DNA from 3 places in the Paenibacillus sp. FSL R10-2736 genome. Region 3 is predicted to be linked to each of the others. Evidence: riboswitches for the same ligand, from Rfam matches in the RefSeq annotation. Region 3 holds a riboswitch; each other region holds the start of a gene.
What was found. Region 3 has a riboswitch for cyclic di-GMP ahead of NSQ73_RS32305 (anti-repressor SinI family protein). Riboswitches for the same ligand answer to the same signal wherever they lie in the genome.

Region 1 (10,290 bases), 840 kb from region 3:
TGTTGTTTCTTTCTCACCCTGCACCACCCGGATATATGCGGGGTCAAAGGTCTCCCGGATCATGTCTTCAATGACTGCCGAAGTAGCAGGGGTACTCTCGGAAGGCTTCAATACCGCGCAATTGCCGGCGGCAATGGCCCCGATCAGCGGCTCAATCAGCAGCTGGAACGGATAATTGAAAGGTCCGATGATGAGCGCAGTCCCATAAGGCTCTGCTAGAATGCTGCTCTTCGCCGGGAACATGTGCAGCGGTGATCTTACCTTAACCGGCTTCATCCAGCGCCGGAGATGCTTCATCATATAGCCGATGCTGTCCAGCGTAAATCCGATTTCGGTGGCGTACGCCTCGAATTCACTCTTACGCAGATCTTTATTCAAGGCGGCGATAATCCGGGGCTCGCTGCGCTTGATAGCGTCCTTCAGCTTCTGCAGCTGCTCCAGGCGGAAGCCGGGGGTTCTCGTGATTCCGCTGCTGAACCATTGTCTATGCTCTGCCAGCAGCTGGTCGATATGGGGTGCGGTTAACTGCAACATGCTTGCATCCTCCTCGGGTGAATCTATAGGGACATAACAGCTTGGTTCGTCTAGTCTAGCCCGGTTTGCTCTGCACCGGGGCGTTCTTCACAGGTTGCCTGCTGAAGAGGGCAGGCTCAGGAGGTAATCATTCATCCGGCTGCGGTCCAGCAGCGTGATTTCACTGCCCTTGAAGTCAATCCAGCCCTGATCGCGCAGGAATCCAAGCTCCCGGGACAGTGAAGGACGGGCGGTATTCAAATGCCCGGCCCATTCTTTGCGGCTGAAGGGGAGCTTCAGCGTATCGGAGGCCTGCTGCGTGCCCTGCTCCAGCAGGAAGTCTATGATCCGGCGCCGCAGCGGACCGGCGGAGAGGTTCTCGATTTTCCGGTTAACAAGCACCAGCCGTTCGGACAGATTCTCAATGAAGCGGGTGAGGATATCTGTGTCTGCTGCGAATATTCGCAGCAGCTCCTGCTTGCCGATGAACATCACCTTGCAGGGCCCCGTTGCTGTTACCGTGGCGGGGGCTACATTATCCCTGCGGAATAACACGGCCTCCCCGATGGTCTGTCCTTCCTTGAGGTGGGCGATGGTAACGCTGCTGCCGGTGGAATGCGTCTTCTGCACCTCGACCCGGCCGGAGAGCAGAATTCCCAGCCGGTCAGCCGGATCGCCTTCGGCGAGAATTATGGCGTTCTTGCGGTAGGTGCTGACGGTGTAGGCCAGCGTGGGCAGCAGCAGTTCGATCTCTTCTGCGGATTTCCCGCGGAATAACAGGCAGGCTTGCAGTGCGGCAGGCTCCGGTCTCATACATTTCCTCCGAATTCATAATAATCGGTAACATCCGTTACCGATTGATAGACGAAAGTCTACTACAATTACTGGTAACTGTAAAGGCGGGACGCAGCGCTGTCCTGTCCAGCTATCCAATTCATAATAAGGAGTGAATGTGTAATGAGCGACATGTTTTGTTTTCAGTGCCAGGAGGCAGCCAAGGGGACGGGATGTACGATTCAGGGAGTATGCGGCAAGACCAGTGATGTAGCCAATCTGCAGGATCTTCTGGTGTATACGCTCAAAGGTATTGCGGTGTTCGCACGCAGCGGCCGTGAGCTGGGCATTACCGATCCGGTGACAGAGAAATTTATTATAGAGAGCCTTTTCGCTACGATTACCAATGCTAACTTTGTTCCGGAATACTTCACTGCGAAGATCCGGGAGGGGCTTGCCCTGCGGGATAACTGGCGCAGCAGAATTGCGGATGCCGGAGTGATTGCGTATCTGTCAGAACATGACGCAGCGCTATGGAGCGCCAGTACGGACGGGGAACTGACGGACAAGGCGGCAACCGTGGGTGTGCTTGCTACAGAGCATGAGGATATCCGCTCTCTGCGTGAGCTGCTCACCTATGGTCTGAAGGGAATGGCTGCTTACATGGAGCATGCGGCGGTGCTGGGATTCTACGAAGCAGGCGCACATGCTTTTATGGAAAAAGGCCTGACGGCCGTGCTGGATGATACCCTGAGCGGGGGCGAGCTGACTGCCCTGGTCCTGGAATGCGGCAAGTTCGGTGTGGATGTAATGGCACTGCTTGACCGTGCGAACACGGCGGCTTACGGCAGTCCGGAGATTACCAAAGTGAATATAGGTGTGGGCACGAACCCCGGCATTCTGATCAGCGGACATGACCTCAAGGATATGGAGGAGCTGCTGAAGCAGACGGAGGGTACAGGAGTCGATGTGTACACGCATAGTGAGATGCTGCCCGCCCACTATTACCCGGCCTTCAAGAAATACAGCCACTTCGTGGGCAACTACGGTAACGCCTGGTGGAAGCAGACTGAAGAATTTGACAGCTTTGGCGGCCCGGTTCTGATGACTACGAACTGTATCGTACCGCCAAAAGAAAGCTATAAGAACCGGCTGTACACCACAGGCAACACAGGTTATCCGGGAGTTCAGCATATTGCAGCAGGAGCAGACGGGGTGAAGGACTTCTCCGCTCTGATTGAGCAGGCCAAAGGCTGCAGCGCTCCGGTAGAAATCGAGACGGGTGAGATTATCGGCGGCTTTGCCCATGCGGCGGTCATGAATCTGGCAGATCAGGTAGTCGGGGCCGTCCAGAGCGGCGCAATCAAACAATTCTTCGTAATGGCGGGCTGCGACGGACGGATGAAGAGCCGCAGCTATTATACAGACTTCGCGGCCGAGCTGCCTGAGGATACAGTGATTCTCACCGCAGGCTGTGCCAAATACAAATATAATAAGCTGGCGCTTGGCGATATCGGCGGGATTCCCCGCGTGCTGGATGCCGGCCAGTGCAATGATTCCTACTCCCTGGTGGTCATAGCGCTGAAGCTGAAGGAAGTCTTCGGCCTGGACGACATCAACGATCTTCCGATCTCCTACAATATTGCCTGGTATGAACAAAAGGCGGTAATTGTGCTGCTGGCGCTGCTGCATCTGGGCGTGAAGAACATTCACCTCGGCCCTACACTTCCGGCATTCCTGTCACCTAATGTAGCTAAGGTGCTGGTAGACAGCTTTGGCATCGGCGGTATCACCACCGTACAGGAAGACATGGAGCGGTTTATTGCAGCGGTGTAATACAGAATGCTGACCGTCTAACCTGCGGCACTATGTCTCACAAGACTATCGGATGGCCGCTTTTGCCGGGAATTTCCTGATTCATCATTATTCACAACAGAGATCCGGTAATATTCTGAAATCCTGCACAAAATACAACATTTTGCCCGTTAAACCGGCCCGAATCTAAAATTGTTGTATAAAAGGCAGTATCTCGCCTACTCCATGCGGCTTAGCAGGATCAATTCTTGTATTTCCTACAACAATCCTCCGCCACAACCGGCTATCTATGAATCAAAGTTGTAGAACGTACAACACTTATGTCTGCAATGCTTACTTCATAGTCTTCATTCTGCCGGCAACAAGACAAGTGTGAGGATCTGATGTATGCCGTATTCTGCAAGTCCCACCGCGGGCCGGTAACTTGTCTGGTGGTGACTTAAGCGGGGTTTGTCTATGTAACGCACAAAAAAGCGGGCCCACGGTACACCGTGGGCCCGCTTTGGTATGTCCAGCCGGCAGCTGTTACGGCAGCCGGTAGACGGCGAACGGCTCCCCGCTGCGGAAGGCGGCGCTGGCCTGATCCAGCTGCTCAAGCGTTGCCGCATCCAGCCGGACGGAGAGACTCTGCAGGTTATGCTCCACCTGCTCCACCCGGGTGGCACCGACAATCACCGTGGAGACGGCCGGCCTGCTCATCAGCCAGGCCAGAGACAGCGCCGCCGGTGAAGTGTCCAGCTCTTCCGCTATACTGCTAACCTGCTCCCCGAGCGAGATGCGTTCCGGGGTAAGGAAGCGGCGGAAATTCGGGTCGGTTTCCGCTCTGGAACCGGCAGGGGCACTGCCGGTATATTTGCCGGTGAGAATGCCGCCGGCCAGCGGGAAGTACGGGATGATGCCCAGTCCCTGATCCAGACACAGCGGAAGCAGCTCTGCTTCAGGTGTGCGGTCGGCAAGCGAATAGCTGCACTGGATCGAGACGTATTTGGCCCAGCTGCGCGCTTCGCTGATGCCCAGCGCCTTCATCAGCTCCCCGGCAGCATAATTGGAGGCACCGATATAACGCACTTTGCCCGCAGAGATCATATCATCAAGGGTACGCAGCGTCTCCTCCAGCGGGGTGTAGGGGTCGAAGGTGTGAATCTGATACAGATCTACATGATCCGTCTTCAGCCGCCGCAGGCTGCCTTCCAGCTCCTGCATCAGATGGCGGCGGGAAGAGCCGCTTCCGTCAGGCCCGTCATGCTTCGGAAGGCCGGCTTTGGTAGCCAGGACGGCCTCATGGCGTCTGCCCTCAAGCGCGAGGCCGATAATCCTCTCCGACTCGGAGCCGGCATAGATGTTGGCGGTATCGATGAAGTTGATTCCCTGATCCATTGCGGCATGAATGATACGGATCGAGGTCTCCTGATCCGCCCTTTTGCCAAATGAGTTAGTTCCAAGGCCCAGCGCAGATACCTGCAGGCCGCTATTTCCGAGACGATTATATTCCATGTTAATCACTCCTTATCGGTATCGTTAATCAGGCCGGCTGCGGCCGGAGACGGCGGAGCGGCTTCATTGCCGGAGAAAAGCTGCAGTGCAGTATCAATAAATAATTGAACGGCAATAGAGGTCTCCTCCAGGGAATGGACGGCGATATGAATGTCGCGGTAAGCATCAGGCGCCAGCTCCCGGACCACGACATTCGGCGGCAGCGACAAGAGGGAGAGCTGTGACATCACACCGACGGCGAGCCCCTCCCTGATCATATTCAGTGCGGTAATGTAGCTGTTGACCTCGTATTTCACATTCAGCCTGCTTCCGGCCCGGTTGAATAAGTCCACTACCGGAGGCTCATAGCCCGACCGGCAGAGCAGCATAGGCTGAGCTTCCAGATCCTTCACACAGATGATCTGCTTGTACCGAAGCTCGTGATCCCCGGGCAATACGGCGTAGAGCTTCTCCCGGAACAGCGGCAGGGAGGCGAAATCCTCGACCGGCGGAATCATCAGGCCTGCGTCAATGAACCGTGATGCCAGCCAGTCCTTCACCTCGGCGACCGAACCTTCATATAATCTGATCTCAATTCCGGGGTATTTGGCAGTGATGGCACTGATAATCTTCGGGACAAAATAGGCAGCGGCAACCGGAAAGGCGCCGATGCGGATGAGGCCCTTCTCCAGGCCTTTCTCGGCGGCAAGCTCCTGATCTATCTTATCGAGGCCGCTGAGGATTCCGCGGCAGATAACCAGAATCCGCTTGCCGATATCCGTCAGCATCAATCCGCTGCGCCGGTCGCGCAGCAGCAGCTTCACGTCCAGCTCGGCTTCCAGTGCGGAGATGGCGCGGCTGACTGCGGGCTGGGTCATATTCAGCTCAAGACCCGCCTTGGTGAAGCTGCGGCTCTCAGCGATTAAGACAAATAGGCGAATTTGAGTGTTATTCATATCTAATCTGGTATGCCCCTCATGATTATAATTCATTTCAATTATGACTGAATCTATTGTATCATTTGGGAAGAAATCAGAACAAGAGGTGAACTCATGCAGAAGCGGAAGCAAACTATTGGCTTATTAGTGTTCCTGGTTATTGTCTGGGGCATCAACTGGCCGCTCTCCAAAATTGCCTTAACGTATGCCCCGCCCTTGCTGTTCGCCGGAATCCGAACGGTCATTGCCGGTATTATACTAATCATCGCGGCGCTGCCGAAGCGGAAGCAGCTGCATTTGCGCCAGCTCTGGCCCGTCTATCTGGTGTCAGCCTTCCTCAGTATCGTCTTCTACTATGGCTTCCAGACGATTGGCCTGCAGTATGTGCCGTCCGGATTATTCTCGGCCATTGTATTCCTGCAGCCGGTGCTGCTCGGAATTTTTGCCTGGATCTGGCTGGGCGAGCGGATGTACGGGCTTAAGATCGCCGGCCTCGTAATCGGCTTCCTCGGGGTAGCCTCGTTAAGCCTTGGGGGATTAACCGGAAGTATCTCGCCTATAGGCGTACTGCTGGCCTTGGCCAGTGCACTCAGCTGGGCGCTGGCTACGGTCTACACCAAACGCAATGCAGCCAGAGTAGATATGCTGTGGATGACCGCAATGCAGATCATGATCGGCGGGGTAATCCTGCTGGCGGCAGGCTCAGCTTCGGAGAGCTGGGCGGATATTACCTGGAGTAGTACTTTTATAATAAATACACTGTTCATCGCGGTCTTCGTGATTGCGCTGGGCTGGTTGGTATACTTCAAGCTGATCAATGAAGGAGAGGCCGGCAAGGTAGGCTCGTTCACCTTTCTGATTCCGCTGATTTCCATCGGCTCCAGTGTAGTCTTATTGCATGAACAGATTACGTTGAATCTGGTCATCGGTATGCTGCTGATTGTGAGCAGCATTATTCTGGTGAATGTCAGGCTGGGCCGGAATGCCGGGAGTGTCCTGCAGACCCCGGTACCCGGTCTGGGTAAGGAATAAACAAACGGCTGCTCCCTCAGAAGAGGGGCAGCCGTTTGTACTTGTCAGGGGTTACATTACAGCAGGCTTAGACCGTTTCTGCGTCCGCGTCCCGCAGGATCAGTTCTCCGCCGGACTCCAGGATACTGTTATGGGAACGGGCGATATTAATGAAGACATGCTCCTCCTGGAGCAGTTCAATGTCTTCACACAGATTACGCAGCAGCCGGGAGAAGCTGTTCAGAACACTGTCAGTGATAAACTCGGTGAACTGCCCCGGATGGGTAAAAACCTCCAGCATCTGCTTGAGCTGATCCGTACCGGGCTGGGGAGCCCCTTCCATGCACAGCAGTGCGGATTTAAGATCGCTGATCAGACACTCCATATGGCTGTACTTATCCTCCAGCAGCAGCATAACCACCAGACCGTATTTCACGGATTGCTGGCGGGATTCTACATTCTTGGCCAGCAGCCGGGCGGCTTCCCGCAGTCCGCCAACTTCAGTCAGCAGCAGACTGGAGAAGCGGTGCAGGCGGTGCTGGTGTACCCCGGCAAGTCCGGTGTGCAGGCTGCAGCCGGTTACTTGACCGCTTATATAGATACTGCCTGTAGCCGTAATTGTAGATTGGCAGACGTTGCCGTAGATATACACATTCCCTAACGCCTCAATACACATAGGGCCTTCAATATCTGAGGGTACAACGATGTCACCTGCAAACATAATCTCACGGGCTGTTGCCGCCATTTCCTTGGTGATGAGGCATAGGGCCGGAAAATCGCAGGTTGTGACGCTGCCGGAGTCTCCGCAGATGCGGGGTCTGCCCGTACGCAGAGCCGCGATCTCCCCGTTTGGAAGCAGCCGTGCATTGTCTCCGGCTGCGAAATAAATATCCTGTGGTGGAGGTGGAGGCAAGATGCCTCCTTCTACGTCAAATCCTGGAATTCCCTCTTCGGGCGGCAGCTTGCGGGCGAAGACTTCTCCCTCTCTGGCGAAGGGTGCTCCCGGAAACCGCAGATAATCTAAGGAATCTGCAGCTTCCGCGGTTCGTCCCTCCCGGAGCATTCCATTGCCTGTGAGCGTATGCTCCGGGAGGGATAGCTGCAGCCTTGATTTCTTGCCGGGCAGCGGGGCTCTGCCTTCTGCGATACAGACAGGGAGATATGTAGGGTTGTTCAGTTCGGCGTATAGGGCCGGGATATTCAGATTCCGCAGAATGGAGCGGTTATCCAGCGAAGAAAGAATCTGTTCTATGGTGAGCGTGGACAGCAGCATCGCCCGGTTAGGCTCAGCCCGGACTGCGGCTTCGAAGGAAGCCGGGCAATTGACCAGATTCCAGGCGTACTTCTCTGCACGGTACAAGGTGAAATGCACTTTGAGCTTGTCAGGTGAAACCGTAATCTGATACTGTGGCTTCTCGCAAATTTCCCAGGTAATATGATCCGCTGAGGTCACCTCAGTAGGCTCTGTAACGGTCTTCCAGTTGATCTTCAGCACTACAGGATGAACAGCGGAGATCCGGGCGGGCTTGCCGCCAGAGAGCGGGGGAGTAATGAAGATCTGATTATTCTGCACAAGGATAATTCCATCCTTATCTCCATTCATCCCGCCGGAAGTCCGGCCCTCCACAGAGAAAGAATCCAGGAATCCGGTCCGTTCAAGCATCAAGGATTCCACGAAATCATATCGGGTTGGTTCGATGAATTGCTGCGGCATTATCTTAACCTCGCTTTTTCGTATAATCAATGGCATTCGTACAGAAAAGAGCATCATAAAGCCTGGGGGATCTCCCGGTGACTGATGGCTTACGTGGTCTCTATTGGCAGCCTGGCGACCATAAACGCGGATTCTCAGCATTCTTAGGCCCATTGCTTTGCGTCCTACCCTTTCAGGAAGTTTGCCTTTAGAAATAGATCAATGATATACACTCAGCATGAGGCGATTTCAATCGACTGTAATCGACAAAAAAGGTCATAACTGGTTCCTGCGCTGCAGGAACTTCTGCAAACAAGCTTAATTCTAGTACTTAAGGAGCTATTTTTCAACTGTATTCTGCCAATTTATTAATAATCTTGAAATGTGCAGCTCTATATTGCTTGAAAAACTGGTTTCCCAGCGCTTACAGCTTATGGGAGGAGTCTGCTCTGCAAGAAAAGCCGAATCTTTGAGCTGGAGAACGGACTGCTGCTGAGGCTGCCTGCGTTGGCGGCTTTTTTTAATATATGAATGGAGTTAATCCGGGGTTAATATGTAATGTTAATGTTATATATGTAGAATAACACAAACAATTATCGCATTATTTCGTAATAAAAACGAAGACATTGCAAATTTGTTGTAATATAATCTAACAAACAGCAGGAAAAATTAAATTAATGTTAATAAACATAACATTAAATACATGCATTGAATTCTGGAAGGGGAGCATGAACCATGCAGATTACAGCAGCACCTTACACCTGGCCCTATGACGGCGTCCTTGATCCGGCGAAGACGGCACTGATGATTATCGACATGCAGACGGATTTTTGCGGCAAAGGCGGTTACGTGGAGAGAATGGGCTACGATCTCTCATTAACAGCCAGAGCGATTCAGCCGATTGGGCGGCTGCTGGCACGCATCCGGGAAATTAACGGATTCACCGTTATCCATACCCGGGAGGGCCATAAGCCGGATCTGTCCGATCTGCCGGCGAATAAACGGTGGCGGAGCAGACAGACCGGTGCTGAGATCGGCTCGGAAGGACCGGCGGGACGGATTCTCGTACGGGGCGAGCGCGGCTGGCAGATCATTGATGAACTGGCACCTATACCGGGAGAGCACATTATTGACAAGCCGGGTAAAGGCAGCTTTTATGCTACGGACCTGGATTTAATATTGAAGAATAAAGGGATTACCCATCTGATTCTGACCGGAATCACCACGGATGTCTGTGTACACACGACGATGCGCGAAGCCAATGACCGCGGTTATGAATGTCTGATCCTGGAGGATTGCACGGGCGCTACGGATTATGCCAATCACCTGGCAGCGCTCAATATGGTCAAAATGCAGGGCGGTGTCTTCGGCAGTGTGAGTGATTCGCAAGCGGTGCTGAAGGCGCTGGAGCAATTCTAAATACGAATTACGAATGACCAGTATTCCAAATAACATCATAACGGGGGAATCACCATGTGGAACAAGTCCAGAACCAAAGCGCTTATCCTGCTCACTTCACTAATGCTGCTCATTACAGCCTGCGGCAACAATTCGGATACCGGCAAGGCTGAGGGACAGGGGGCGGAAGGCTCCGGTGAGCTTAAGAAGGTTGTTCTGAGGTTGAAGTGGATTCATCAGGCGCAGTTTGCCGGGTTCTATACCGCTGTTGAAAAGGGCTTCTATAAGGAAGCGGGGCTGGATGTGGAGATTCGGCCGGGAGGCTCGGATTTTCCGGCGGTACAGATGGTTGCTTCGGGCAGTGAGGAGTTCGGGGTAACCGGTGCTGACCAGATCATTATTGCCAGAGAAAAAGGCGTACCGGTTAAGGCGTTATCTGCGATATACCGCAAAACCCCGTTCGTAATGTTCACGCTTAAAGAATCCGGTATCACCACAATGGAAGATCTTGTTGGCCAAAAGGTGGGCATCAAGCTCGGCGGCAATGAAGAGCTGACCTTCCGTGCTATGGAGAAAAGCGCGGGCATCGAAACCTCGCAAATCGAAGAGATGCCGATCAAATATGATCTCAGCCCCTTGTTGACCGGCCAGGTCAAGGCATGGCCCGGATATGTA
Region 2 (10,290 bases), 100 kb from region 3:
CCTCGTTGGAAAGTGCTAAGGAGGCACTGGGATATTTCCGCGGGCTGGGGCTAATGCAGGACTAGGCAGCGCGAATGATCAAAAAGGGTTGCGTTTTCTGCTGAAAGAGTTATAATATTTTTTGTTTGGCAGGCAGACTATCCTTTAAGCTGGTGTAGCTCAGGGGTAGAGCAACGCACTCGTAATGCGTAGGCCGGGGGTTCAATTCCCTTCACCAGCATCTTTTGAATTCATATGCAGCGCGGCCTCCGGGGATTTCGGAGGCCGCGCTTTTTTCTGTACCACCATAAACCTCTACCATTCTTCTACCATATTCGAGTGAAGTAACGGAATTCACTTTTGGTAGCCGTCAAGTCTTATTTCCTAATCTGCTTAGCGGTTTAAGCCGGATGCCCCATTGGGCGCACGATCAATTCATTTACATCCACTTCCGCAGGCTGCTCAAGGGCATAGGCAATGGCGCGGGCAATACCGGAAGAGGGCAAAGCATTGGCCCGGAAGGATTTCATCATCTCGAGGGCTGACTCATCAGTGATGGTATCAGCCAGTTCGGATTCGGTTACGCCTGGAGAAATAACCGTCGTACGGATTGTTGCTCCCAACTCCTGACGCAGGCCCTCTGTAATCGCCCGGACCGCGAACTTGGTGGCACAATAAACCGATGATTTCGGAAAGACAGTATATGCGCCAACGGAGGCAACATTGATGATATGGCCGGAATTCTGTTCCTTCATTACGGGAATAGCAGCTCCGATCCCGTGCAGCACACCGCGAATATTGACATCAATCATACGGTTCCACTCCTCGATCTTTAATGCATCAAGTGGCGATAACGGCATCACACCTGCGTTATTTACAAGGGCATCAAGGCGTCCGAATTGATGAACTGTAAATTGGACGATTGATTTCATTTGCTCAAAATCCGTTACGTCGAGGGAATGGTATTCAGCAATCCCGCCCGCGTTTCTGATCTCCTCCGCCAGCTTTTCTAGCCTGTCCGTCCGTCTTGCACCGAGCACCACCTGTGCTCCACGCTTAGCGAGCCATTTGGCGGTCGCTTCTCCAATGCCGCTACTGGCACCGGTAATAAGCACTACTTTATCTTTTAATGTCGACATGCCACACCGCTCCTTTTATGAATGAAATACGCTTAGGTGTTACATGTTCATTATGCTGCCGACTTCAAAGCTTGCGGTAGCCGGATACTGTGAAGAGATTGCCTAATCCTCCAAAATGCAATAAAGTAAATTGTAATAGTCGCAGAATGGAGGAATACGCTTGACTGAATTGACCGAACGAATCGAACGTATTGCCGTACAAGATGGGACCATCGTTACCGCCTATCCTGCTCTTTCTTTTATTCGTTCTTCCGACATATCCGCGCCAGTGCCTGCGGTATACAAGCCATCCCTGTGTGTGATTGCTCAAGGTGCCAAGCGGGTAATGCTGGGACCGGAAAGCTATTGTTATAATCACGGAAGCTATCTGGCCGCTTCCGTGCACCTGCCAATTACCGGACAAGTCATTGAAGCCTCTCCAGAGACCCCGTACTTGTCCCTTCAGCTACAGTTCGATATGGATCAGATTTTGGATGTGATTCAACAATCTAATGTCACAGAAAACACAGGACAAGAACCTCCCCGCGCTTTGGTTATCAGCCGGATGAGCGATCCGCTTCATGAGGCTGTCATGCATCTAATCCGTTTGCTGGATACGCCGGATGATCTACCGGTGCTGGCTCCTTATGCAGTGCGCGAGATTCTTTACCGTATGCTGCAGACTGAGCAAGGGGACTCTATACGGCAGTTCGCTCTCTTGGGCAGCCGTGCCCATCAAATTGCCCACGTGATTGAAGGGATGAATCTCCACTATGCGGAACCCATGCGGGTGGAGAAGCTCGCGCAAGCAGCCGGAATGAGCAAATCATCTTTTTTTGCCTGTTTCAAAGAAGTGACGGCAATGACCCCCTCCAGTATCAGAAACGCCTGCGGCTGACAGAAGCTCGGAAAATTCTCCTGGCGACAACGAGCGATGCGACAAGTGTCGCTTATCAGGTTGGCTATGAGAGCGCCACGCAGTTCAATCGTGAGTATGCCCGCTTGTTCGGCCAGCCGCCTATTCGGGATGTACATCGGTTCCGGGAAACGATATAGTTGCATCACACAAAAACACCGCCAATTCTCCTGAGAATGCGGTGTTTTTGTTATTCCTGTTATGTGGAAACTTGGTTTACTCCCGATACAAGACCATGCCTCCGTGATAGAGCACCGAATCGCGAAAATCACCATCGGCGGTGAAGCCGGTATCATCTACATATTCAATATGATCACCTGTAATAGAATAACTTCCTTGATAAGCGCTTTTTCTGCTTCCGCGTGCTTCATCATAGCGGCCGTTAGGCAGTAATTCATGCCTTATATAACCATCTGCGGTTACCCACATCCCAATATAAGGATGGGAGGGGTTAATGCTATCTTCCATTATATTCATCCTTTCTTTCTTTATTTATTTAGTTCTGCATGTTTATTATCCTCCTTCAATACAATGGGGGGTAGCCTGATTCATTGAGATTGTTGCCTAATCCTCCATTTAAGAGATTGAGAACATTATGACCAATTTAACCTCTTTTGTGGTGAAACGGGTCTGCCATATCTGTCGTGCGTGCTTTACAGGCGCTTTTTATATCAGAATTAATCGACTAACAGCACGGCCTTACCGGAATATCTGCGTTCCAGCAGCGCCTCGGATACCTCCGCTATCTTCTCCCATGACGCTTCCACTTCAATGAGGGGTGTTAATTGGCCTGTTGAGAGGAGGCCGGCCAGCAGTTTGAGATCGTCGGCTACGGAGTAACGGCTAGCTTCTTCTCCAAGAAAGAAGCTGTACAAGGTTCTGCCGCCTAAGCCTCTGACATCAAGTGTGGAATAAGGAGAGGCTGAATGTCCCATCGAGACTAGGGTCCCTCCCGGTTCCAGCTGAGGCATCAAAGCAGCCAGTGTATCACCGCCCACCGAATCCACAATTAGATGATAAGGCCCGAAAGGAATTGCCTGAGATATCGCAGCTTCTCCAACCACAACCTCATTAGCGCCGGCTTCCCGGGCAACCTGGGCTTTTTCCTTTGTTCTTGCTACACCTACTGTAAATGCCCCGGACTGTGCGGCTAACTGATGAGCCATGATTCCCACGCCTCCAGTGGAGCCGGTGATCAATATTTTCTTGCCGAGCAGCATCCCGCCCTTTCTAAGGGTGTAAAGTGCGGACAGGCCTGCTACAGGCAAAATGGCGGCTTGGGCGAAGGTTACGTTATCCGGTATCTCTGCCAGGAACGAAGCGGGAGCTGCTACTCGCTCTGCCCATGCCCCCATCGGGAGAAGCCCGGTGACACGGCTTCCTTCTCTGGGTCCGGTGCCATTCCGGGCTTGCTGGACAACAGTTCCGGCAAAATCCCAGCCCGGCCGGAATCCCTCAGCCTCCTTCCTTGCATCAACAACTTCACCCCGGTTAAGGGAGAAAGCATGCACTCTAACGATTGCCTCCCCGGGCTGGGCCTCCGGTGCGGCGACTTCCTTGACGGTCAAATATCCATGAGCCGGTGAGTCTGTAACAATTGCACGATTCATAGGATCTCCTCCATAAATATAATTAGAAGCGTAATGGAAATTGCGCCCTGTTTTCATAGTGGAGTATACTGTAGGAATTGGCTTGTACCAAGAGTAGAATTACACCTCAATATGGTAAAGGCGGTGAGCCTGATGACTATACGTAAGGATAGGGACGTTCAGGATGAGACGTTGAAGGGGGTAATCGCTGAAATTGAGAATCTTCGCGTAACACGTCAACTGGATTATGCTAATCAACCCCATCCGTTGTTGAAACGGTTTACTCAGCAGGAGCTTAACGATATGGCTTGCCCTACGTATAAAAACCTATTAATGGGACGCTCACACCGTATGCCGGATCGCCGGATGATTATCTGTATTGCTGAATATCTGGAGTGTACAGCCGTTGAACGGAATGCTCTGCTGCTGGCTGCCGGTTATCTCCCGGTCTATCCGGCTCTTGAAGGAGCAGCTATGGAGCAGGCGCTGGAAGAAGTGAGGCAGATCCTGAGCAGCCTGCCGCTGCCGGCAATGATTGTGAACCACATGTTAAATATCAAGGCGGTGAATGAACGGTTTAGCCGGTTATTTGAGTTGCCTGCACATCAAGCTTTCTATAAAGACTTGAATATGGCAGATCTTCACTTCAATACGGATTATCCTGTGCGCTCCCGCTCGACCTTCAATGCCGCATCCTTTGAATTATGGGAATCTCATGCAGTGGAGGGTATACATGCTTACCAAAAATTACACACCGGCTCCAGACAGGAGCCATGGTATACGCATAGCCTCGAAAGACTCCGGCAATACAGTGATTTCAATAAGTACTGGAATAAGCGGCCTGACAACACAGGTAACGAGTATGGTCAGCACAAAATGATCTTAGCCAGAATGGGTGCCTCAGATAAGTTGGTTCCTATCCGGTACAAGCAAATTCATATTTCCGCTGGCCATCATCTATATCCAAGAATTGAGGCCTACTTACCGGTCGATGAAGCTGCTCATACAGTTTTTGAACAACTGGGAAGCTGAGTGTAAACTGGACATTATGTGTTTTCTGGAATGGAGGCAAGCCTTGTATGAAGTGTCTGACGATTCGCCAGCCTTGGGCCACCTTAATTGCGCTGGGTGAAAAACAGATCGAGACCCGTTCCTGGCCGACGTCTTACCGGGGGGATTTAGCCATCCATGCCGGTATGCAGGTAGATAAGGCCATATGCAAGACGGAGCCGTATCAATCAGTGCTTGCCCGGCACGGCTACACCGCGGATAATCTGCCCTCCGGAGTAATCCTTGCGCCAGCCGGCTGGCCGGTTGCTGTGGGGTTACGCCTCAGCAGGCGCAGCAGAGCTGGCCGGGCGGGAATGAATATGTGTTCGGCGATTATGCAGAAGGCCGGTATGCCTGGAAGCTGGAGGGGGTAGTTGCGCTGGCTCATCCTATACCTGTCAAGGGGCGCTTAGGTTTCTGGGAATATCCCATTCTTGAGCAGGAGTGGTGAATCCGTTTGTGGCCAAATAAATAAAAATTTCATGCAGATCAGCTGTCAGCGGGTATGATAGGGATATTCAGCGGGTAATCTTCTTATATATATGGAAAGCGGGCTCTGCGGCGGTATGCTGCAGGAGCCAGGGCAGAATTGCCGGGAAGGAGCGTATGCATAAGAGATGGGCAGCCTTCTTATCGCATGGCTTTGTATGCTTTGTTTGTTTATTGTGTTTAAGGATCAGGTAAGCCGGAAGATCCTGTATCCCGTAGCGGCTGTGGTTATCTGCGGCACGCTTGGGTATTGGACGATTTTAATGTAATCTTTATCTGGGTATCAGCTTATTTTCAGGTAAGGGATGTATATTGGGGTTACCAAACATCCCCCGGTGTAATATGGTACCCTGAGGTCTTGCCGATCATGGCGGGCCTCTTTTTTATGAGGGGAGAAACGCTGAGAATTAACATCGCCAGAATGCTGTTCATCTCAAGGCGGTTGAGTCCGGAGTGCCAAGACCCAGATATCTGCGCATGCGGATAGTAGACTGGGCGGTAATGACATCATCCAGCAGCAGCATCCGTTCATGATAACCCCTGCAGACAAATTTGGCTTCAATGCCAACTTCCAGCTGCTGCTGTGCATAGACCTTCAGACCACGGGCTCTCATCTCGGTGCGGACATTCCGCAGATCGGCTATGGCTGCACCCGCCGCTGTCCGGACAACCTCCAGGTAAGGAGCGGGTGTGCGCAGCTCTGCAGATAGGATGGAAGCATCGCGTTCAAAGGCGGATAAAATGAGCGGCAGCAAGATATATGATTTCACCAGCATATTGTCCTGGCTCTCAGCTCTGTGCATCAATCTCACCCCTCTAATGAGAACATATATTCGTAATTTAACCCGAAGTTCAAAAAAAATCAATAGTATTTAAAAAAGAGGGCTATTAATGTGACATAATTCACAATAAGATAATAAAAATTATTTTATATTAAAATTGAAATATTAAAGATTAAAAATAAATCAGATTAAAAGGAGAATGGCAATGAGTCATGAAGGAAATCTCCGCCGCGGTTTATTATTCGGGTTATTCCTTAGCGTTCCGCTCTGGGTGTCAATGATTGGCTGGATTCAGCTGCTCTAAAAATGGATTCCTGCGTGTGCAGATTTTCAGCCCTCTACGCAAACTCCCTAGAAATGTCGATTAAAGACTGCTGCCAGGGTTTGCTTAGGCGCCAGTTTTTGTGAAAATATATGAATATCATAGAGCCCTTACTATAAAAGAGCTCTCCGGTATGAACGGAAAACGGGCGGTATCCTTAAAGGGGATGGCGCCCGTTTCTTCGCGTTTACCATGGTGCGGTTTGCTTAAGCGGAGATGAGTTGGGGGAAGGGAGAAGGAGTAGGACTAAAATACTAAATTTTAATATTTAAAATTGTAAGAAACAGCTCTGTGAAAAGGAAGAAATACTGCGGCGAATTAGCGGAATTATCGACCTTTTTCGTCAGGAGGTTATATTCTCAACTTCTATAAATCCTTATAAATAAAGGGTTTTTTCAATCTTTTTTCATCAAAAAAATAGCTGTGAAATCAATTGGAAATATATTGACAATATGCCAGTCGGCATCTAAACTGAAGTTAGTTCTAAAGTAACAAATATCACAGATTTCAGTTGGGTATTACATAAGCTTTTCCAATTTCATATCAATCATGTACAAACGCAAACCGTTTCGAAAGAGCGGGACGCAAAGTCAGGAATCTGATGCCCCTTAAGTCCGGGCTATGGTCGTCCGGCCGCCGTGAAGCTAACCCTTCGTGGCGGTCTTTTTTTTGTTATAGTTTTGCGGCGATTTCATAGAATAGTTGAATAGGAGGTGTAGATTATTGAGAAAAAAATGCGAAAAGCGGCCGCCTTTATTCTGGCGGGCGTACTGACCGTAAGTAGCGCCTTCACTTGGGGGACGGAGGTAAGGGCAACATCTGGTGTGCCTTACAATCCAACGCCGGTCTTGGGGATTGCCGGGAATTTTAATGCTTTTATCTTTGACGATTTCACGCAAGGCAATGATCAAATTGAAGGCCGTCTTGCAGCGGGGGGAATATTACTCTCTCTGGAGGTTACGGGGTAGCCAGGGCCTACAGGAATTCTTCAGCCACCGACGTACTCGTTGCCGGCAAGAAGTTTAAACATTCGGGCAGCGGAGAAATCTACGGAAACGTTGTGTATGGGGACACCATTGAAGCCAATGAGCCTAGTGTGAATATTATAGGCGCGAAGAAGCAGGGAAGCCCGATTGATTTCCCGGCTGAGAAGCAGTATCTGATCTCGCGTTCTGCAGCATACGGGGCATTGTCCGCTACGAAAGAAGTTGGTAATAATTATGGAACACTTACAATAAGTGCGCCGGATCTTTTCAACGTAGTTCATCTGGATGAGGCAACGCTGGCGAATACAAACAATATTCAATTCAACATTGCCCAGAATGCCACGTTAATTATTAACATAAGTGGAGCTACGGTCAAAGTACCAAGTTTCGCAATGAATAACGGTAGAGCAAGTCAAGTGTTGTTCAATTTCTACGAAGCGACCAAGGTGAATATTGCGTATACGACCTTCTTGGGAACGATACTGGCGCCTAAGGCGGATGTCAATTATTCCGGTGCAGAGCTTTACGGAACGCTAATTGCCAAGTCTTTTAGCGGCGGAGTAGAAATGCACCTTGGAACATACGAGGGAGATGGACCGCCGCCAAGTCCGACGCCGACCGCAACACCAACACCCAGCCCATCGCCAACACCAACCGCAACACCAAGCCCGACACCAACAGTGAAACCGACCGCAACGCCAACGCCGACGGCGACGGTGAAACCAACTCCAACACCGACAGCAACGGTAAAACCGACACCGACGGTAAAACCAACCGCAACACCAACACCGACAGCAACGGTGAAACCGACACCGACGGTAAAACCAACGCCAACACCTAAGTGCACTCCGACGCCAACACCGACAGTGAAGCCGACACCAACACCAACGGTAAAGCCGACGCCGACAGTGAAGCCGACGCCGACACCAACGGTAAAGCCGACGCCGACAGTGAAGCCAACGCCGACACCTAAGTGCACTCCGACGCCAACACCGACAGTGAAGCCAACACCGACAGTGAAGCCAACACCGACAGTGAAACCAACGCCGACAGTGAAACCAACGCCGACAGTGAAGCCGACGCCGACAGTGAAACCAACGCCGACAGTGAAACCGACGCCGACAGTGAAGCCAACACCGACAGTGAAGCCAACACCGACAGTGAAGCCAACGCCGACAGTGAAGCCAACGCCGACAGTGAAGCCAACGCCGACAGTGAAACCGACACCGACAGTGAAGCCAACGCCGACAGTGAAACCGACACCAACGCCAACGGCGGCACCGACACCAACGCCAACAGCTGCACCAACACCGACACCAACGGCAGCGCCGACACCAACGCCAACAGCTGCGCCAACACCGACACCAACGGCAGCACCGACACCGACACCAACGGCAGCACCGACACCAACGCCAACAGCGGCACCAACACCGACACCAACGCCAACGGCAGCGCCGACACCAACGCCAACGGCAGCACCAACACCGACACCAACGGTAGCGCCGACCCCAACGCCAACGCCAACAGCGGCACCAACACCGACACCAACGCCAACGGCGGCACCAACACCAACAGCAGCACCAACACCGACACCAACGGCAGCACCAACACTAACGCCAACAGCAGCACCAACACCGACACCAACGGCAGCACCAACACCGACACCAACGGCAGCACCGACACCAACGCCAACGGCAGCACCAACACCGACGCCAACGGTAGCGCCGACCCCAACACCGACGGCAGCGCCAACACCAACGCCGACAGCAGCACCGACACCGACGCCAACGGCAGCACCGACACCAACACCAACGGTAGAGCCAACACCAACGCCAACGGCAGCACCAACGCCAACGCCAACGGCGGCACCAACACCGACACCAACGGCAGCACCGACACCAACGCCAACAGCGGCACCAACACCGACAGCAGTACCAACACCAACGGTAGAGCCGACACCAACGCCAACGGCAGCACCGACACCAACACCAACAGCAGATCCAACATCAACACCGACAGTAGCACCGACACCGACGCCAACGGCAGATCCAACACCGACACCAACGGCAGCACCAACACCAACGCCAACGGCAGAGCCAACACCAACGCCAACGGCAGCACCGACACCAACGCCGACAGCAGCACCAACGCCAACGCCAACGGTAGCACCGACACCAACGCCAACGGTAGCACCGACACCAACACCAACGGCAGCGCCAACACCAACGCCAACGGCAGCACCGACACCAACGCCAACGGCAGCACCGACACCAACGCCAACAGCGGCACCAACGCCAACGCCAACGGCAGCACCAACACCAACACCAACGCCAACGGCAGCACCGACACCGACGCCAACGCCAACGGTAGAGCCGACACCAACGCCAACAGCGGCACCAACGCCAACGCCAACGGCTGAACCGACACCAACACCAACGGCAGCACCGACACCAACGCCGACAGCAGAGCCAACACCGACACCAACGGCAGAGCCAACACCAACGCCAACGGCAGAACCGACACCAACACCAACGGTAGAGCCGACACCAACGCCAACAGCGGTACCGACACCAACGCCAACAGTAGAGCCAACACCGACACCGACAGTAGCACCGACACCAACGCCAACGGCAGAACCGACCCCAACACCGACACCGACACCAACACCAACACCAACACCAACACCAACGCCAGAGCCGACACCAACACCAACGCCAGAGCCGACACCAACACCAACACCAACACCAACACCAACACCAGCGCCGACTTTACCACCGGCACCAGTGCCATCGTCTGCACCGCCCGTCTTTATTAATGTAGTGCCAACGCCGACTCCAATAATCGGCTATATTGTAAATCCAGATACCATAATCATTGATGATCCGCTGCCTTTGGGCCCTGTGGCAACAGTAACACCTCGGCCGTTAGTGGTGACACCAAGTCCAACCCTAACGCCAAGCCCAAGCGCAACACCAAGTCCAACACCGATTGTGACAATCATTGATGAAGAGATTCCGTTAGGCAATGTACCTGCGGATGCCGCGCTCCCGAAGACTGGT
Region 3 (10,290 bases):
GCACAGTGCCGCCATTCTGATAACCTTGCAATTTGCCGATATTAAGTGTTTCCGCAACAATGCCTTCACCAGGGAAGGCGGCATCGCCATGCATAAGCACGGCCATGGCTTTGTCCGTATTCAGCTTAGGCAGGCCTGGGGTGCCCCGTTCCTCCTGGGCTGCACGCGTGAAGCCTTCAACGACCGGATTCACGAACTCGAGATGGCTCGGGTTGTTCGCAAGCGTGATGCGGGTACGCACAGTTTCGCCTTCGCGGACGGCGCGGTCGGCGCCTAGATGGTATTTCACATCCCCGCTCCAGCCATAGGTGACACCCATGGAGCCTTCGGACGGGAAGAGCTCCTTGTTCGGCGAATGATGGAATTCCGAGAAAATAATATCATAAGGTTTGCCCAGAATGTGGGCGAGCACATTAAGTCTTCCGCGGTGGGCCATACCCATCAGGATATGCTCTGCGCCGTCATGTGCGGCAGCGCGGACAATTTCATCCAGCATAGGCACGAGGGCATCATTGCCCTCCAGGCTGAAGCGCTTCTGGCCGACGAAGGTCTTATGCAGGAAGGTCTCGAACTGCTCTACCTGAATCAGGCGTTTCAGCAGCTCTTTGCGTTCCGCATGGTTCAGTGGAGCAGGCGACGTTGTGGATTCCGCCTGGCTGTTGAGCCAGCGCAGCTCACGCTCGTCATGCACATGCCCGAATTCATAGGCAATGGTCTGTGTGTAGGCCTGGCGCATTCTGTGAACGGCATCCATAGCGGTATGCACGCCCTCAGGGGCATTCTCCCAGATCAATGAAGCCGGCAGGGCATTCAGATCTTCGCGCGTCAGCTCATAGGTCTCGATCTCCAGCCATTTCGCCATCGGGTTGGTGCTCCGCTCCAGCGGATCGATATCGGCAGCCATATGGCCGTATATTCGGATGTTAGCCATTAGCTTGGAAGCTTTAACGGCTTTCCTGAGCCACTCTGTATCTCCTGAGATGGCGGGGGGAGGCGTCTTGACGGCATCCGGAGCCAGGGGAGGCGGGCCGGATACTGTGAAGAGGTCGCGGTAATGATGCTCTACGGAAGTGGGGTCCTTGACAAACTGCTCGTATTTCTCCTGAATGTAGCCCAGATTGGGACCGTAATACTTGCTCCAGACAGATTCGTTATAGGGCTCTTTGACGGCCATGAGTAGGTCCTCCTAACGGATAAACTCCACATGCGGTATATTAGGAACACCGCTTAGCGGAGCTGCGATGTTTGCGGTTTCATTCTCATCTTATTGTGCTACTTTCCGGCAGGGTAATCAATTCATACTTTCGTGCAATCCGTTCGCAAAACGGTATGATTCAGCAGGGGATTCATACGGAACAATCATAAATTTCCCGGGTGAAGCCGGAAAAATAAAATATCGTTAAAATTAATAAAAAATTAAGGGATTTAGGTGGTTGTAAATCATAGAAATGGGTAATTGTTTCTATATTGTGTTACGGGATTAATATCTATTTAGTATATTTAAACTAATTTGGACGGATTGAAGATGAATTGGGATTATTTATACAAGCTATTGGCAATTTTAGCTAAGGGTCTTCACGATTTAACATAAAAAAATTCCAGAAAACGACACACTTTTCATGTAAGATCTTGTATAATGTTATTGCGGAGAACGGTTTCATCGATTCTTTTCAGATCCTTTCATGTAAAGGGTCCAGTAAAGGGTAAACCTGCCGAAAGACAGGGGCACAAAGTCTCGGATCTAAAGTAGAAATACTATGATGGCCGGACTGCCTGGGGACGCGAAAATTCTAGGAGGAGATTTCTTGGATAAGTCCAACCAGGGGAATGACGAACTGCAGGCAGTTGATCTGGATTTAGAATGGGTGCATTTGCTAATGTCTGCTAAGCAGGCTGGCATCCAGGCAGACGAGATTCGGCGTTTTTTTACTGAAAAAGCACTCCAGGCGATGTAGGGCATTCAGCATTGTACGGATACATACAGAAGAGGGCACAGCGGTGTACACGCTGTGCCCTCTTCTGTTGGAATTTACATGTTGTTTCGGGGTCCCCGCAAAGTACCTGGGTAATCATCGAGGCTGCTGCCTCACTTTGTGGGGTATTTCAGTTATCCTTCTGCTCCAGCCGCCATTTCTGATAATCGAGAAACTCCTTGAATTCACGTTTGCTTATACCAGAGGCCATCGCATCCTGAACCAGCCTGAACCATTCTCCATCGAGAACCGGCTCTGCAGTTTCTGCAATTCCGCCATACAGTAATACGTGAATGGATACTTGGAGTGCATCGGCAATTTTTTCGATAAATTGAATGGAGGGGTTGGATTGGATATTCCGTTCGACATTACTTAAGTATGATTTCGCCACGTCAGCTTTATCCGCAAGCTCGGATAAAGAATAACCCTTCTCCAGCCGGAGCCTATGGATGCGGCTTCCCATATTATCTGACACGATTACAACGCCCTCCGTACTTTTTGTTATCAGTATAACAAAAATTCGCAAAACGGACAAAAACCCTTGTTCCTGCCAGAAGCTGGCGGGGAGAGACAAAACGGCATATCCAGCCCGGATGAGGGAGGATATGCCGTTTTGTGTATATAATTTAATAGCCTTATTTAGCTTCTCCCAAACCTTGCGTAGCATTGAATGTCCAGTTCAGCGCCAAGCCGTCACCCTGGAAGATATTCTGATCCTGGGTATTGTCAACGAATTCGAAAGCAATCTTGAAGGTTTTGGTTTGGGTAGCGGCGATGCCTCCCGGCAGTACACCCGCCGTTACGAGATCATAGCTGGAAGTGTTCTTCAGGTCCTTCAGGGAGATCTCGGACAGCACATGGCCGGCAAGCGGACCGCTGGTATAAGAGCTGTCGAGAAGTTTGATTTTGAAGTGATCTCCAAGATCCTGGCCGGCATTATCGCCCTTCGCATCAGTTACAGTGTAGCTGGTGGCCAGCGTTAGGAGTTTGATATCCAGGGTGCCGTCATTGGACAAGGTGAACGTGCGTACGGTGTAATCACCCGGTTTCAGATTGGTCAGGGCAACAGGTGTATTAAAGGAAGAGCCGAGCTTCAGCGTGCCTGCCGCGAAGGTTGCCGTGCTGGTTGCTGTGGAGCTGAAGTAAGCGAAGGTGCCCCCTCCGATTAAAGACAATCCCAGTGCTGCCGATGCTACGCCAAGACCCAATGTTTTTTTGATACCCATAATTAATTTCCTCCTCGAGTATATTATGTTTTTTTAAGATCGGTGATCAGGAATGCATATACAGATAGATTATTTGAGGGCGCCTTTTTCCTGGTTGGCTTCGAAGTTCAGGGTCAGGGCCAGTGTATCGCCTTGATAGTAGTTTTGCGGCTGGAAGGTTTCCTTGAAGGCAAACTGTACGCTCAGTTTATCTGAGGTGCCTGCTTTGATGCCCCCGTTCTCTACACCAAAGATTCCGCCGAGAATTCCCTTGGCTACAAGATCCGGACTTTGCTGCTCAAGTTCGGCCAGTGAAACGACCAGGACAGGTGATGTTACCTTATCCTTGTTAACTAGGAACGTCACAATAATATCGTCTTTGAGATTATGGGCGCCGTTATCCCCCTGGGCATCTGTAATGACAGATGAGGTACGCAGAACAACTTTGGGAATATTGAGCGTTCCGTCATTTTTCAATTTAAAATCTCTTAGGATCGTATCCCCCGGTTTAAGATTGCTGAGATTGACAATAACGGAGGGGTCCGAATTAAGTAATAAAGTTCCGTTGTTAAAAGAAGCTGCAGTGGTGGAGGTACTGCTGAAGTAAGCGAAGGTTCCTCCGCCGACCAGGGTTAATCCGAGTGCTGCCGATACAACGCCGAGACCTAATGTTTTTTTAACGTTCATTTGTTCATCCCTCTCTCATCGTTCTTTTTTTGTCTTTACCTGTCTTCGGGGAAAATTTATTGTTGCTCCGCGTTTCGTAAACGGGAGAGGACAATCGGTTTATTGCACAATGTCTGGAAGGGTATCCGGTCCGCCGGTCACCGCTGGCCCTGCATTCTTCTTCTCCAGTGCCGCTACGGCTTTCCAGGAGGAATACAGTGCGTAGAGGAGCAGGAGCAGCCCGGGGATAATCATCAGCATTACGCTTCCGGCTTTGGAGACCGCAAAATTCATGGCATATCCTACATAAGGGACGGTGACGCCGGTATATTGGCCTACCACATTTGTTGAGCTGACCGCTGAGGTATCGGCTGCATCGTTATTGTCCCCTTTGGTGGTATAGCTGGCTTCACCTATGGCACTGTTTATTGAAGCATCGACCACACGGTGTGTAATCAGGAGGTTATCGGGATTCATGAAAGTAATCACATCGCCTTTTTGAAAACGGGTCATATCCCCGCCCGGCTTAATCGCTACTATAGATCCGGTCTGGATGCCTGGCTCCATAGAACCGGATAACACCGTCTTGATCTGATAGCCGAAGAAGGAAGGTTCGCCTCCGGAGGCTTTGGAGATGACTACTGCTGTTACCAGCACCAGGAAAATCATAAATATCAGTGTGGACAATGTGGTGCTGACTATCTTTTTAATGCGCATATTATTCCCCGCCTTTGCTGGTATCCGATTGTGGAGCAGGTGTAGCTGTAGGTGTAACTGTAGCTGTTGGCTGCGCGGTATCTGTACCGCTATCCGGGAGCTCCCCAGGTGAGTCTGCCGCTGGAGCCGCCTCCGGAAGATTGGCTTCCGGTGCCGGTGTGGCAGGCGGAGCGGTAACCTCTGCATCCGGTGAGGGTGCAGGAGCCGGTTTTTCTCCCTCAGGAGCTTCTATAGCAGGTTCATCGATGGTCTTATCTTCTCCAGGAATGCTGGCTGCGGGCGCATTATTCTTGGTTTGATCGTTCTCTTGTTTCTGCTTCTCCAGTGCATCCCGTTCCGCTTCCTCAGCCTTGGATTTCTCAAGCGCCAGCCGTTCCGCTTCTTCAGCCTTGGCTTTCTCCTCCAGCGCCGCCTTCGCTTCAGCAATGTGTACCTGCTGTTCCTGCAGCGTGGAGATTGTGGACGATAGGTTGTCTCTGGAGACTGTTAATTCTGCACTTAACTGATCGTAGCTTGACTGTAAGGCGGGAGATACATTGGGGTCTGCATTGTAGGCTCTGGTCATGAGTGAGAAAATCGGTTCCTCGGCAGGGAAGCCGAAGCTTTCTTGCCGGAGAAGCACCCGGTCAGGATTACCGGTCGGCAGCGAGCCGCCGAAATCATGAATCGTATTCAGATAATGCACAATGCCCGTTAATGTATCCGTCAGGGATTCCGACAGCACCCCGCTTTGATGGAGACCTTCCTGCAGCTGTTCGAAGAACTGGGCGTCACGGATTTCCAGGCAATTGGGTTCGAGATTAACCATATATCCTCCGAGTTGATGCAGAATGGCTGCTGCACTGCCAATTTCCTGCAGAATTTGCTGCCAGATACCTGCATTGAGGCTCAGCTGTGTATCCAGTGCGCTAACTGTATCGCTTGCCAGCCGGATTTGTTCCGAGATCTCACTGGAGATCTGATCCAGTTCCTCCGCTGACAGTTCTACAGAGACCGGGGGAGTGTTATAGTTCCCGCTCGTAATGTGGCTGCCAAGAGAAGACTTCAGCTGGGTAATTGTGCGGACATGTCCGCTGAACTCTGACAGCAGCTGTTCGATCTGACCCGGAAATACGGAGCAGAGCCCGATAGAGGTGTTCTGTTCCTGGGAAGTGTTATACTCTCCGTAAGTACTGCCAATCTGATTGGAGGTATACATTATAAGAACAGATACAGCCACACCGGATTGCAGGATCCGAAGACCGAGTTTCGTGTATTTCCGTTTACGCCGTTTGGCGGATCTGGGGTACAAAGGTAGGCCCCCTCTCATGGCTTACTGATTAATATTCGTTATTTTCGTTCTTTATTAAGAACGTTTTCGTAATGAAATCATACACTGCGCACCCGGGAAAAGAAAAATGTCAATTTCAGCGAATTGTTCGCAATAAAGCACGAATGCATCTGATTATCTTTAATTACCTTGATATATCGCTGTTTTTCACAAATGTTCTTTATTGAGAACGAAAAAAGGTTATGCTATCCGCATAACAAATACGGATGGCATAACCTTTTCCATTTGTAGTGAAGTCCGCTCCTTAAGGAAGCTTCTCTCCGCGTGAGCTGACGTACAGCTCGTACCACTCCTTGCGGGAGAACTCAATCTTATCAGCCCCTCCGCAGGCTGCGATGCGCAGCGGATTGACGGTGCCGATTACAGGCTGGATGGCTGCAGGATGCGTCATCAGCCAGGCCAGGACGATGGCCTCAGGTGTTGTATTCTTCTCAGCGGCAAGCGCCTGTACTCTGGCCGCTGTATTCACCACGTTCTCCGGCTGTCCGTCAAGCGGCCGTCCGCTGAACAGCCCCTGGGCCAGCGGGCCCCAGGCCTGAAGCTGGATGTTCCCCGCGCGGCAATACTCTATTGTACCCTCAGGAAACGTGAGGTCTTTCCACTGTTCCCGGTTCACGCTGAGTACGGCATCGACCCAGCTGATTTTGGCCAGGCTCATATGCAGCTGATTGACGATGAAGGGCTCGTCACAATAGGTCTCCAGCAGTTTGATCTGGGCAGCACTCATATTGGAGACACCGAAGTGGCGCACCTTGCCGGCTGCCTTAAGCAGGCGCAGTGCTTCGGCGACTTCCTCGGGGTCCATCAGCGGGTCGGGGCGGTGCAGCAGCAGAATATCAATATACTCTGTGCCCAGCCGGGAGAGCGTTCCGTCTACACTGGACAGAATATGCTCCTTGGAGAAGTCGAACATATTGGTGATATCCCCCGGCTCCATCAGCCTGATGCCGCATTTCGATTGCAGGATGATCTCATCACGCAGACCCGGACGCTTCCTGAAGATCTGTCCGAACACCGTCTCCGCCTTGCCCCGGGTATAGATATCCGCATGGTCAAAAAAATTGATGCCGATCGACAGCGCCGCATCCAGCGCCTCATGCCCCTGCTTAATGTTCTCCGCTGTAACCGGTTCATGGTCCCAGCCTCCGCCAAGCCCCATACAGCCCAGCGCAATGCGGCTGGCGGGAATTCCGCGTTTGTTAAGTGGTAACGCTTTCAGCAATTGTATCCCTCCATAAGCTATAACTTTTGAATGCTCTAAGTTAAGTGTACACCTTTAGAATCCGGTATGGTATTTTTTGTCGCTGGAGGAGCGGTGTTTCGTGCCTTCCTTATCCTTCTCCTCCTGCTTCTCGAGTGTAAGATCCTCGACCGGAATCGGATCTACATTCTGTTCGCTTTCATCAAGGTCGAATAAGCTTGGTTTGTCCGTCGGGTATTGCTCGGGATGGTCACGTTCGTCTCTTATCGGCTTCTTATCGTCACTATGGCTCATCTTAAGTTCACTTCCCTTTCGGAATATTTGCAGGGCAAGGATGGGAATGTGCTAGACAATTCTCCTGAGCCTTGCCGGCAGTTTGCTCCCTAATAAACACAATTCGGGCTAATTAAACACAGAAACCTGTGATAAACTGCAGGTTCCTGTGTGAACAGGCTTTGGAAATGAAATGGAGGACTGCCCCGGCTGCCTGTAACGGCGGCGGAACAATCCTCCTGAAATTCTATACTTATTACGGAATAATCGGGCTGCCTTTGTCACTCAGCCTGCGGGCCACAACATCCTCATGGAGCCGCTTCAGCCATTTCAGCTCGGTCAGACAGTGCTCGTACCGGCCGTACATCAGATGCAGTGCCGAGCGGGGCACAATGGAGATATGCTCCTCATACACCTGATAAGCGAAGTTCACCTGGTGCTCTGTCTCGCGGATACGTTCCTCCAGCAGCCGTTCCACCTTCTCCTGATCAATGTAGCGGGAGAGGGCCAGGGCCATGTACAGCGGATGATGCAGCTGATCGCTTTTCTTGATCTGCTGCAGAATGAGCTGTTCCATCAATTCCTTGCCTTTATCGGTAATCCGGTAGATCGTTTTATCCGGCCGGTCCGTGCTGCGGATAACCTCTACAGCTTCAATATGGCTGCCCTCGGCCAGCTTGTCGACTGCATAATACAAGGAGCCCATCTGCAGCTTAATGAACTGGTCCATCGTGCGTTCCTTCATGACCAGTGTAATCTCATAAGGATGCATATCCCGTTCCAGCAGCAGCCCCAGAATCAGCAGCTTCATGGACATGGTGCTTACCTCTGCCCGGAAGCTGGAGCAGGCTGGGATTCCTTAGGCTGAATCGTCAGGCGGTCTTTGGGCATCAGCAGGACAAAGACAACGGCAAGCACCGCAGGAACAATAGCCCACATGAAGGTATGTGCGATCGAGCTAGACAGTGAATTCGTGATTTTCTCCAGCACCGGTGCCGGAATCTGTGCACGGGCCTCAGGGGTCAGAGCAGAACGCGGATCACCGAATGAAGAGGCCTGGCCGCCGTCTCCGAAGGCCGTGCTAAGCTCCGAAGTGAAGCTGTTGCGCTGGATAATACCGAAGATTGTAATCCCCAGCGTCATCCCGAGCGAGCGCAGGAAGGTGCTGGTGGAGGTAGCTGAACCGCGCTGGCGCATATCGAAATGGTGAATGGATGACATGCTGAGTACGGAGAAGGAGAACCCGACCCCGAAACCGGTCAGTGCCATGAACGCATTCAGCAGCAGACGGGAAGTATCCGGTGTCAGTGTGCTGAGTGAGAAGATTCCGGCAACGAAACACACTGCGGACAGCAGCATAATGTTGCGGAAGCTCGTCTTGGTGGTGAGCAGACCGCCGGCTTGGCTGCCGATGACCGTACCGATCATCATCGGCATCAGGATCAGACCGGAGTTGGTGGCGGAGCCGCCGTATACCCCCTGGACATAGATCGGAATGTATACCGTAGCTACGATAAACGCCGAACCGTAGAACAAGCCGAGCAGACTGCTGGTGGCAAACAGGCGCCCCCGGAACATGTTGAACGAGATGACCGGCTCTGCCGCATTCTGCTCAATGAAGATGAAGGCAATCAGGAATACGGCGAAGCCGGCGAACAGTCCGAGAATCGTTGCTGAATCCCAGGCATACTGATTGCCGCCAAGCTCAAGCGCGAACATCAGGCAGATAATTCCTGCCACCAGCGTGAAGGCGCCGCCCCAGTCAATCCGCTGTTTGGCATGGGAGACGGATTCCTTGTAGGACGTCATAATCAGGAAGAAGGAGACGATACCAATCGGCACATTAATATAGAAAATCCAGTTCCAGCCGACGAAATCAGTGATATAAGCGCCCAGCAAAGGCCCGATTACGCTGGAGATCCCGAAGACAGCACCGAATAATCCGGTGAGCTTGCCTCTTTTTTGCGGCGGGAAAATATCAAATACAATCGTGAAGGCAATCGGCATCAGCGCACCGCCGCCAACCCCTTGAATCGCCCGGTAGATACTGAGCTGTGTGATGCTCGCCGCCGTACCGCACAGGGCGGAGCCGATCAGGAACACGATGAGTCCGAAGATGAAGAAGCGCTTGCGCCCGTACATATCGGACAATTTGCCGAAGATGGGGGTTCCGGCCATAACCATGACCATATAAGCGGAGGTTACCCAGACGATTTTATCGAGTCCCCCTAGATCTGAGACGATGGTGCCCATAGCTGAGGCCACAATCGTATTATCCATCGCGGACATCAGAATGCCGAGCAGCAGTCCGGCAACGACGAGCTTAAGATTGCTTTCTTTAGTATGCATTTACAAACTCCTTTACGTTCATTATTCAAGATGAAATCTTATTATATTCAAATTTGAATAGGGTGGCAATCTTTTTTTCAAAATTAAAGTAAATTGTGGACGCAAATAAGCCGCCCTTGTACAACAAGAACGGCAGGACTTCTATGTATGGTATTCCCTGACGGGCGGAACCTTATTCGCAGCGCGGTTGCACGCTTCTTCCTACATGGCAGCATCGCTTGAACGCAGCTCACGGGCTTCTATGTACCTGATGAACAGCTCGGTCAGATCCGGGTCAAACTGGCTTCCCGCGCAGGCCCGCAGCTCCACAATCGCTTCCGCGAATGATTTGGTCGGCTGGTACGGACGCTCTGTCGTCATGGCATCGAATGAGTCGATAATGGTCAGCATCCGGCATAGCCGGGGAATCTCTTCTCCCTTGAAGCCGTAAGGATATCCTTTGCCGTCATAGCGTTCGTGATGCAGCTCGATATAAGGGGCAAGATCCTTGTATTTATTGTTGGTAAGTGCCATCTCTTTGCCCCAGGTGACATGCCATTTGACCATCTCCCATTCCTCCGGCGCGAGCTTATCCTT

Region 1: linked by a shared signal. The riboswitch ahead of NSQ73_RS28565 (flagellar assembly protein A) and the one ahead of NSQ73_RS32305 (anti-repressor SinI family protein) in region 3 are both predicted to bind cyclic di-GMP.
Region 2: linked by a shared signal. The riboswitch ahead of NSQ73_RS32790 (choice-of-anchor A family protein) and the one ahead of NSQ73_RS32305 (anti-repressor SinI family protein) in region 3 are both predicted to bind cyclic di-GMP.

Annotation. Positions count from the first base shown of each region.
Region 1 is NZ_JBBOBN010000002.1:123,091-133,380, reverse strand. Features, by position in the region: gene NSQ73_RS28595 (aldehyde dehydrogenase) at 1-534, opposite strand, end outside; gene NSQ73_RS28590 (Crp/Fnr family transcriptional regulator) at 622-1,326, opposite strand; gene hcp (hydroxylamine reductase) at 1,471-3,123, shown strand; gene NSQ73_RS28580 (aldo/keto reductase) at 3,628-4,596, opposite strand; gene NSQ73_RS28575 (LysR family transcriptional regulator) at 4,602-5,531, opposite strand; gene NSQ73_RS28570 (DMT family transporter) at 5,628-6,545, shown strand; gene NSQ73_RS28565 (flagellar assembly protein A) at 6,613-8,238, opposite strand; cyclic di-GMP riboswitch class I at 8,341-8,434, opposite strand; gene biuH (biuret amidohydrolase) at 8,953-9,636, shown strand; gene NSQ73_RS28555 (ABC transporter substrate-binding protein) at 9,691-10,290, shown strand, end outside.
Region 2 is NZ_JBBOBN010000002.1:1,070,986-1,081,275, forward strand. Features, by position in the region: gene NSQ73_RS32740 (sugar phosphate isomerase/epimerase family protein) at 1-65, shown strand, start outside; tRNA gene NSQ73_RS32745 (tRNA-Thr) at 149-220, shown strand; gene NSQ73_RS32750 (SDR family oxidoreductase) at 381-1,118, opposite strand; gene NSQ73_RS32755 (AraC family transcriptional regulator) at 1,279-1,995, shown strand; gene NSQ73_RS32760 (helix-turn-helix domain-containing protein) at 1,992-2,153, shown strand; gene NSQ73_RS32765 (Atu4866 domain-containing protein) at 2,230-2,481, opposite strand; gene NSQ73_RS32770 (zinc-binding dehydrogenase) at 2,691-3,623, opposite strand; gene NSQ73_RS32775 (MmyB family transcriptional regulator) at 3,756-4,634, shown strand; gene NSQ73_RS32780 (ASCH domain-containing protein) at 4,682-5,026, shown strand; gene NSQ73_RS32785 (hypothetical protein) at 5,570-5,944, opposite strand; cyclic di-GMP riboswitch class I at 6,794-6,886, shown strand; partial or broken gene NSQ73_RS32790 (choice-of-anchor A family protein) at 6,980-7,761, shown strand; gene NSQ73_RS32795 (LPXTG cell wall anchor domain-containing protein) at 7,798-10,290, shown strand, end outside.
Region 3 is NZ_JBBOBN010000002.1:966,955-977,244, forward strand. Features, by position in the region: gene NSQ73_RS32300 (2-oxoglutarate dehydrogenase E1 component) at 1-1,174, opposite strand, end outside; cyclic di-GMP riboswitch class I at 1,693-1,777, shown strand; gene NSQ73_RS32305 (anti-repressor SinI family protein) at 1,806-1,955, shown strand; gene NSQ73_RS32310 (helix-turn-helix domain-containing protein) at 2,104-2,436, opposite strand; gene NSQ73_RS32315 (TasA family protein) at 2,609-3,199, opposite strand; gene NSQ73_RS32320 (TasA family protein) at 3,269-3,865, opposite strand; gene sipW (signal peptidase I SipW) at 3,965-4,561, opposite strand; gene NSQ73_RS32330 (hypothetical protein) at 4,563-5,852, opposite strand; gene NSQ73_RS32335 (aldo/keto reductase) at 6,136-7,113, opposite strand; gene NSQ73_RS32340 (hypothetical protein) at 7,168-7,386, opposite strand; gene NSQ73_RS32345 (PadR family transcriptional regulator) at 7,622-8,182, opposite strand; gene NSQ73_RS32350 (MDR family MFS transporter) at 8,188-9,714, opposite strand; gene NSQ73_RS32355 (diguanylate cyclase) at 9,916-10,290, opposite strand, start outside.